Regions from separate parts of the Aliiglaciecola sp. LCG003 genome, predicted to be linked through region 2. Evidence: predicted binding sites of a transcription regulator. Region 2 holds the regulator's gene; the other holds the start of a gene.
What was found. The regulator FNR, encoded in region 2, switches genes on or off when oxygen is low (the NO sensors DNR and NnrR bind a similar motif). The targets are predictions, from matches to a motif close to TTGATCTAGATCAA.
Positions count from the first base shown of each region.

Region 1 (4,825 bases), 1.1 Mb from region 2:
CCGCTCAACGATATCTACATTAAGTTTGTATAAAGAACAGGATATCGCCAAATTCATGCGCTCTTCTGAGCGTTCAAATATTTGGCTAAAATCTACCGTCTCGATAGTCTTAGTCGACAGTTGCTGCTGGGTCGCTAATGCATCTTTGTTTTCTTCGAAATAGCGCTTCACTTGCTCATAAGCGCCGATTGTATAATGGTTAGCGTAACGGTGGATCTCATTTTCTAACAAGCCTAAAGACGCCTTGTCTAGGAAATGGGTAATGCCTGCCACTTCCACTTTTGCGGTTTCTAATTCATCGACTTTATAGCGTAAATCGATGGTGCGATCACAAACAGTCCACAAACGCGAAATTTCCGTTTTCAAAGAAACCACAGTCTTATCGTCCAAGCCTTTTAATAAACTGTTACTTTCAACCAGCTTAATAAAACGACTTAGGGGTACATAACGAATTTTGGCAATAATTGCATCCAACTCGTCTCTTGTAATTTTCGCGTTGCTTTCCATTTGGACTATCTACTACCTTTCGAAATCATATTGATCACAGTAATGGTTATACCCTCAATCTAAAGTTCAACCCTAGCAAATTCAAGAACTAATCGCATTAAATTGCCTTCAACAGGCGATTCGTCCATTAATGGCCATATATTTACCCTCACACGATAAATGACTCAGTGATCCGCCAGTGATTTTTCGCCATGGATTGCCCATTTGACTGCATCACTGTCTATCTTATTCGTATTGGACTAAAAGCCAATAAGTAACGCAGAGCTTTATTTAATAAAATGAATTGGAATGACATGGTCTAATTAAATGAAAAACGCTAGTTTGAATGCTTCCTAAGTTGCTCATCAATCAGAATGGGATTAATTACCCTGTACCCCAAAAGCACTTTGTTCTAATATTGCTCAAACGCCCACTTAAGAAGACAAGATATCCATGGATAAACAAGTCAGTTCCCGCACTACCAGTCAAAAAGCCCTTAGAATTAATTTAGATGAAAAGAAGTACGGCACCATTGTTGAAATTGGTGCGGGTCAAGAAGTGGCGAGACAGTTTTTTATTGCCGGCGCCGCGGCGGGGACCATTGCAAAAACCATGTCGGCATACGACATGTTGTTTTCCGATGCTATTTATGGCGTACAGGAAGACGGGCGCTATGTCAGCAAAGCCCGCGTACAAGCGATGATGGAACAGGAATTTGACTTGGTAGTGGATCGTGTGGGCTCGATTCGTTCGAAAAGCTCTCGTTATTTTGCCTACGCTGCAACCGTCGCAGCCAAGAGCTTTGGGCGTAAAAATGAATGTCATGCTTGGGTTGGGATCCGTATTCAGATGTATCCAGGCGCTGAGCCATCAGAAATCACCGTGCATGTGCGCATGTTCGATGACAATGCTGAAGCCCAACAACAGGCATTGGGCGTACTCGGGGTGAACTTGATATATGCCTCCTACTTCTATTTCGAAGATCCTAAAATGATCATCGACTCTTTGACTGACAATATGAAACCCAACCGCATCGAAATCGACTCGATTGATTTCCGCGGTCCGTATTTTGAAGACGTTGACAACCGCGCCATCAATTTACATTTGATCCGTAGTTGGAAAACACGAGCCGTCATGTTCCGTCCCGATGGTTCCGTTGCTGTGCCCTCTGAGGTTCTTTATAAGAAGAATGTATTAACTATTCGAGGTTCATTTCGGCCGGTGACTAAGCTCAATGTGGACATGATTGAACAAGGTCAAAACTCTTTTTATACCCTAAATGGTGTGGACAAAAACAATACTGCGGTGATCGCAGAGATTTCATTAAACGATGCACAAGGGAATGATGCTCGGGTACCTGAGAAAGACATAGTTGCTCGGGTCCAACTGCTTAATTCATTAGGATATAGCGTGATGGTGTCGGATTACACCCGTTACTTCTCTTTGCGGGCATACTTCAGGCAGTATACCCAACTGCAAATTGGCATAGTGGTTGGCATGGTCAATATTAAGCAAATTTTTGATGAAGATTCATATCGTGGCGTGGAAGGTGGAATTTTAGAGGGTTTTGGCAAACTATTTCCGGATAATACTCGATTGTTTATCTATCCAGAGCTTGACGACAAAGGTGAATTAAGTGACTTTACCGGGGTAAAAGTCCAAGAGCACTTGCGGTTTTTGTATCGACATTTGCTTGAAAATGGATTCTTAACTGGGATCGAGTGCAGCGATCCTGGATTATTTTCCATTTATTCTCGGGAAATTCTTAAACAGCTTCCCCATGGTCGCGGAGGGTGGGAAAAGTCAGTGCCAGAATCCGTAGCCGAACAAATTATTACTAATCGTTTCTTTGGCTATAAAGCCAAGCGCTAACCATGCTATGGTTGCGCACCGCCAATTAGGGTGCGCAACCAGTGCCTCACTATTTACTCATGTGTTCTAGCGCTGCCTTCTCAATACTTTTCTAGTGAAACGACCATGTGGTGCGCAAAATTAGATATCTTTGCGCTTGATCAATAAAGCCGATTTAAACCTTCCCTATACTAACTTTCAATATATACATTCAGCTAGGCATTGAAGGCATCATGAACATCACAGAATTCTTTGAACCAAACCTTGTGAAAAAATACGATTCCAATGGGCCAAGGTACACTTCGTATCCAACGGCACTGTCGTTTCACGATTCCTTTGTAAATGATGATGTGATAAAGGCTTTAAAGACCACTCCAAACAATAAGGCGTCATTGTATTTCCATATCCCCTTCTGCCATAGCTTATGTTACTACTGTGCTTGTAATAAAATTGTCACTCGTCACAGCGAAAAAGCCGATGAGTATCTGCAGTTCCTGTTTGAAGAAATGAGTAATCGGCAGTCTCTATTGAGTCGCCACAAAGTGCAGCAAGTCCACCTAGGGGGCGGTACGCCGAGCTTTTTGACGATACAGCAACTCACCAACTTCATAGCACATTTACATCGCACGTTTAGCATAGAGCAGGATGCGGAAATTAGTATTGAAATTGATCCACGCAACCTACCTCTAGACTATATTAATCACTTGTCTAATATAGGTTTTAACCGGATTAGTATTGGAGTACAAGATATTGATCCTAAGGTGCAAAAAGCAATTAATAGAGTTCAATCCACTGACTTCATTCATGCCTTAGTTGACCGTGTAAAAGAGATTGGCATGGGCTCTGTTAATCTTGACCTTATCTATGGTTTGCCTCATCAAAGTTTGACTGCTTTCGCACAGACTCTTGATAGGGTGATCGAAATGGATGCAGACCGTATCTCTTTGTTTAATTATGCGCATATGCCAGATAGGTTTGCCGCACAACGCAAAATCCGTGATCACTGGTTACCTAGCACAGAACAAAAGCTTGAACTTATGCAAATGGCGATTGAGCGCTTGTTACTAGCCGGATATGTAATGATTGGCATGGATCACTTTGCTAAACCAAGTGATGAGCTAGCTGTTGCACAGGCACAAGGTAAATTGCATCGTAACTTCCAAGGTTATACCACGCATTCCCACTGTGACTTAGTCGGGTTCGGCGTCTCTTCAATTAGTCATATAGGTGATATCTTCAGCCAAAATCGCAAAGATCTGCAGGGTTATTATGCCAATATTCGAGAAGCAGGTAATGCAGTTTGTAGAGGAGTGAAATTAACCGTAGATGACCAAATCCGCGGCTATGTAATCGGTCAACTTATGTGCAACCTCTCGGTTAACAAAACTCGAGTTAATCAGCTGTTTGATATTGAATTTGACCATTACTTCGAGCAAAGCTTGAACGCTTTACAACCCTTTATCACAGATGGCTTGATTGAAAACGGCAAACAACAGATCCACGTATCAGCCAGAGCACGCTTTTTGATCCGCAGCATCTGTATGTCCTTTGATGCCCATATAAATTTGCAGAATACACAACGCTATTCTAGAGTAATGTGATTGGTCATGTTTTGTTGATACCCTCATACCGGTGAGGAGGGACTATATTTTCCCAAACTTTTTGACCGCAGCCAGAGGTATGAATGAATCAAAGAAACTTTCCCGTTCATGGCAATTTGAAGTTGTCGACACAAGATCAAATATTAGTCATAGAAGGACATGGCCCCGCTAATTTGGAAATGGTCCTGCTTTATCAAAAAGAGGTCATGGCCTATCGGCAAAAAATCATGCACTCTCCCTGGGCGAGCATCGTTTTGTTATCTGGCGAGCCATTAGTGCCGCCTGAAGCTAAATTGATTTTTGTAGAAACCATCAAGCAGGCTAAAATCATGGGGCTGAAGGCAACCGCTGTGGTATTAATAGATGTAGAATATATCAGCACAGTAAAGCAGTTCTGGAGCGAAATATATACCCAAAGCGATATCAGTCACGGCTTCTTTGAGTCTGAACAAGAAGCCCTAAGCTGGTTAAATACTAAGTTAGGCTAAATTGGTGATTGCCCTCGCCTTGGAGGATAACTATATATGGTCAGATTTTATAAGTACTCTGCCGACATGTCCTAGCTCAAAAATGGCTTATAACAATCCCGCTTTTTTCACACTTAAGTAGGTATTTAGTACACTTGGAGTCAAATGATGTGCGGGCCCGTGAATGCACATCACGCCGTTGTGTCGCAAGCGCTGCATGTTTTGCTCAATGGATGTTTTTAGTTTAATCGCCGAGGCATAACTAAGCGCATCATCGAAATTTTCAACCTGCTGGGATTCAATCTGTTGGTATATCGGCTCTTCAATACTGATCACAGCAACAAGATGCTTGGCTTTTAATAACTGAACCGCTTTGAGCAGATCAGCAAAATCTTCATCACGCAAACAACTCACTAATAA
Region 1 is NZ_CP128185.1:1,124,020-1,128,844, reverse strand. Features, by position in the region: gene QR722_RS04705 (hypothetical protein) at 1-507, opposite strand, end outside; gene QR722_RS04700 (TonB-dependent receptor) at 940-2,358, shown strand; gene hemN (oxygen-independent coproporphyrinogen III oxidase) at 2,571-3,938, shown strand; gene QR722_RS04690 (hypothetical protein) at 4,022-4,426, shown strand; gene QR722_RS04685 (DUF58 domain-containing protein) at 4,514-4,825, opposite strand, start outside.
Region 1: hemN (oxygen-independent coproporphyrinogen III oxidase) is a predicted target of FNR. The motif match lies at 2,489-2,502, and genes of this name have one in related genera.

Region 2 (4,825 bases):
CTTGAATTGCGCCCAATTCGGCATTGGCTTCGGTAGATTCATCTTCTTTTTTAAATTTACCGCCAAAAATGCGCTGCATAAAAGACTGTCCTTTTTCAAAGAAGTCATTTGTACGTTGCTGATTGTGTTCATGTTCTTTCTGAAATGATAGCTGTAATTCAGGTCTAAAGTCTGCACTTAAATTTACCGCGAAAACGAAATCGGCGCCTAAATGCCGACAAATATTGACGGGTACCGGATTAACAACTGCGCCATCAACCAACCATCTGCCTTGATAAGAAACTGGTGGGAATAATGCTGGAATGGCACAGGAAGCACGCACCGCTTGCCCGATTGGGCCATCTAAAAATGACACCTCTTTACCACTATATAAATCTGTCGCAACCACACCAAAAGGTTTAATTAGCTGGTCAAAATTTTCCGCACAAAAGTTATCTTCCAAGGCTTTAAAAACTTTATTCCCGCTGGCTAAAGCCCCTTTACGAATGCCAATACCCATTAAACCAAATACTTGCCATTCGGTTAGAGAGCTTGCCCATTCAGCTAAAGGCTCAAGTTTACCACTAGCATAGGCTGCACCTACATAGGCGCCAATAGAACAACCGGCTACTACGTCTATCTTAATGCCCATTTCTTCTAGTGCCTGAATAATACCGATGTGGGCCCATCCTCTGGCTGCACCGCTACCTAAAGCCAAACCTATTTTCATTTATTTTATTACCCTTGACTTAAATTGATGATGTTGACTACTTCCGACTGCTCATTGGCTGGTTGGAAATCCACTTCATCAAAACCAATGTCGCCACCTTGATAGGGCGTTCCCTGTGTTTGTAAATTAGTAAAGTCAAATAAAGTGGAGTCAGCAAGATGAGACGGAACCACATTTTGCATCGCCTTAAACATGCTCTCAATTCGGCCGGGAAAGCGCTTGTTCCAGTCCTGCAGCATTTGCTTAATCACTTTTCGCTGCAAGTTCTCTTGAGAGCCACACAGATTACAAGGAATAATGGGAAACTCGACAATATCAGAATACTTTGTAATATCGCTTTCAGAACAATATGCAAGAGGGCGAATGACCATTTGCTGACCATCATCACTAACCAGTTTAGGTGGCATAGATTTTAGTCTACCGCCGTAGAACATATTCAAAAATAGGGTTTCAAGCATGTCGTCCCTATGGTGACCTAAAGCAATTTTAGTGGCCCCTAAGCGTGTGGCCGTTTTGTATAAAATACCTCTGCGAAGACGAGAACATAACGAACAAGTTGTTTTGCCCTCAGGCACTTTGTCCATCACTATCGAATAGGTATCTTCTGTAACGATTTCATAGCTTACGTCAATCTTATCTAAATAATTGGGTAGCACATGAGCGGGAAAGCCTGGCTGTTTTTGATCAAGATTAACCGCAATCAAATCAAAGTTGATTGGGGCATGACGTTTTAAAAACATCAAGATATCCAACATGGTGTAACTGTCTTTGCCTCCTGACAGGCAAACCATAATTTTGTCGCCATCTTCGATCATATTAAAATCGGCAATAGTTTTACCAACATTGCGACGTAGGCGTTTTTGCAATTTGTTAAAACTGTATTTCTTATTTTCAGGTAATGTGTCTAATTTGCTCATGAATTTCCTACAACTTGGCGGCGCTTGCGGCGATGGATTATAGCGAAAACCCAGAAAATAGAAACGCCACTTAGCCAGAAAATCAATTAAACTAGGGGTTAGCGCTTAATCGGGCAGTCAAATTCGTCAGGTTTCAACGCGAGTATGTCACAGTTCAGGGAATCCACGACATGTTCAGCGGTATTACCCATCAATGCAGCGGTGATACCAGTACGTCCAATTGAGCCCATAATTAAAAGTTCTGCGTCGATCTCTTCTGCAATTTGCGGAATAACATGCTCAGGTAAGCCCTCTCGAACATAGATACGAGCAGGGGATATTTTATACTGGGCACCATGTTCATGCATAGCATCGATATGATGCTGCTTAACCGCCTCGGTATACCCAACCGGATCGAACTCGGGGATTTCAATGGCGATATTCACCGGTGTACCCGCGTAGGAATTTACCAAGTTGGCGTTGCCATTTAACAGTTGAGCAAAAACCTGACAAGATTGGCTAACCTTGTGGTTCAAATTTTTGTGTTCTTCATCTTCAGTATTGATATCTATAGCGGCCAAAACATTACCATTATCCGGCCAATCATGATCTTTGACTAGCAACACCGGAACAGGTGATTTTCGCAACAAGTGCCAGTCAGTTGGAGTAAAAATAACAGACTTTAAGCTATCGTGTTGCTGCGTCCCTTTAACGATTAAATCGTAACTATTATCAATGACTTCATACAGAATACTTTCGAAAGGGCGGTTATGCCAAACAACTTTAATATCGACAGATTGACTACATCCAGTAACCAAGGGTTCTACGATATCTGCTAGCCAATCGGTTTTTTCATCTACGATAGCTTGGCGCATAGTTTCACGCTCATCAATCGATAACATAGTGGTCATTTCATATGAGAAGTCGTAGATACATAGCAATGCGGTAATACTGGCGCCGGTTTTTTGAGCAATATTCATGGCGCGCAGTAATGATTTTTGCTGTGTGACAGAAGGATCCATTACCGCAAGTATTTTATTAAAAGCTGACATAATATCTCCCTGTAGTATTGACGGAATCTAACTTGCGAACGACTCAAAATGAGAAGCTATTTCTAGCAAAATATAAACGCACCTAGCTTTATTAATACTAAACTAATTGCAGGAATTAGCGAATATCACCCGCATTTTACGTATCTAATTTGCACTAACTGTTTGATCACCCAACTTTTGCTGCAGTAAAGCCACATCTATAACTTGAATTAATTTACCATCAACTTTAATCACATGTTCTTTTTGGAAGCGTGTCAGTAAGCGGCTGACTGTTTCCACCGTTAAACCTAGGTGATTGCCAATCTCGTTGCGGGTCATGGTGAGATTAAACTCGCTTGACGAAAAACCTCGACTGGCGAATCTTTGCGATATGTTAACCAAAAAATGGGCCATGCGCTCTTCAGCGGTTCGCTTATTTAATAGCATCATCATATTGTGGTCTTGGTTAATTTCAGTGCTCATGATTTTCAACATTTCCCGTCTTAAACTGGGAAGTTGCTCACTCATAGTATCCAGCTTATCGTAGGGCAATTCACAGATCATGGATGTCTCCATAGCCTGCGTATAACTTTGATACTTTTCGGAATATATTCCATCAAAACCAACAATATCACCAGGGAAATGAAAGCCAGTGATCTGCTGTTCTCCATCTCGTGAGGTAATATAGGATTTAAAAGAACCGCTACGAATAGCAAATAAAGAGGTGAATTTTTGCCCCGGAATGGTTAATTGGTCACTTTTTTGTAGAGGTCGTTTACGTTCGATTATATCATCCAGACGTTGCATCTCTGTTTCATTGAGGGAAACAGGAATACATAAATGGTTGAAGCTACAATTTTGACAGCGAATACCGAAATCAGTTTGACCAGTCATAGTTATCCATACTTTTTAGCTCTAGTTTTTCACCAATTATGGATGGCGCGGTGGCATAAAAGCAAGCCGAATATGAAAAGCAGCATTGCTATACAGTGTCGGACCCATCTTTTTGCTAACCATATTTTAATACTATTTGCACTGGCTCCCATAGCCAACATAACAGGTAACGTGCCTAGGCCAAAACAAAACATAGTTAAAGCACCGGATATCGCGCTGCCGCTGGAGACACTCCAAGTTAGCGTTGAGTATACCAGTCCACAAGGTAACCATCCCCAAATCATGCCATACGGCAGGGCATACAGGGGGGATTTAAAAGGGATGAAACGTTTTGATAAGGGGCTAATTCGACGCCATACAATAGCCCCAGCTTTCTCCAAGTAAGCTAATGCATTTGACCATCTACCAATGTATAACGCTAACATTAACATCAATATGCCGCCAATTAGGGACAGCGCTTGTGGGTTGATATAAGCATTGGTTGTCACCAGCACCCCGAAATACCCAGCAAGAGCACCCGCGAACGTGTATGAGCTTATCCGCCCAAGATTATAAGCAAGTAAATAAGGCAAACGAGGCTGCTTAGCAGGGAGCATAAACGTAAAGGAAGTAACAATACCACCACACATTCCTGCACAATGGACGCTACCCGCTAAGCCTATTAATAGTGCAGAAAACCAGGTGAAATCCGTCATTTATAGCGGCTCTTTAGGGGCAGATGGGGATTTTTCATTCTCCTCCCCAGCTTCAATTGGCTTAGCGTGGGACTTAATGTCGTCGTCGAACAAAATATTGTAGCCTTGACGTTCAAGATCTTCGAATTGATTGGACTTTACCGCCCAAAAGAATACGGCAATTGCGATCAGTACTAACAAAATGGCAATCGGGATTAACACATATATGATACTCATATTGGACTACCTTAGCGTTACGAACGCATTAAACGTACCGAGTTAACCACTACTATAATCGAGCTTAAGGACATGCCAATTACAGCCATCCAGGGACTTAAGTACCCCAATACCGCTAAGGGCGTAATGAATAAATTATAGCCGATCGCCCAGCTCATATTTTGTTTAACTTTGCGTCTAGCTTTGCTGCCCATATCAAAAATAGTGGTAACTGCACTAAGCCTATTATTCAGCAGTATAATATCTGCCGAGCGCTTGGACATATCAGCTGCACTGCCCACTGCAACTGATACATCAGCCCTGGCTAAAACCGGTGCATCATTAATTCCATCACCTACCATCATAACCATTTTATGCCGGCTTTGTAGCGTTTCAATGAAAGCA
Region 2 is NZ_CP128185.1:2,217,117-2,221,941, forward strand. Features, by position in the region: gene QR722_RS09470 (patatin-like phospholipase family protein) at 1-709, opposite strand, end outside; gene ttcA (tRNA 2-thiocytidine(32) synthetase TtcA) at 718-1,626, opposite strand; gene uspE (universal stress protein UspE) at 1,725-2,657, opposite strand; gene fnr (fumarate/nitrate reduction transcriptional regulator Fnr) at 2,802-3,530, opposite strand; gene QR722_RS09490 (sulfite exporter TauE/SafE family protein) at 3,560-4,225, opposite strand; gene ccoS (cbb3-type cytochrome oxidase assembly protein CcoS) at 4,226-4,441, opposite strand; gene QR722_RS09500 (heavy metal translocating P-type ATPase) at 4,459-4,825, opposite strand, start outside.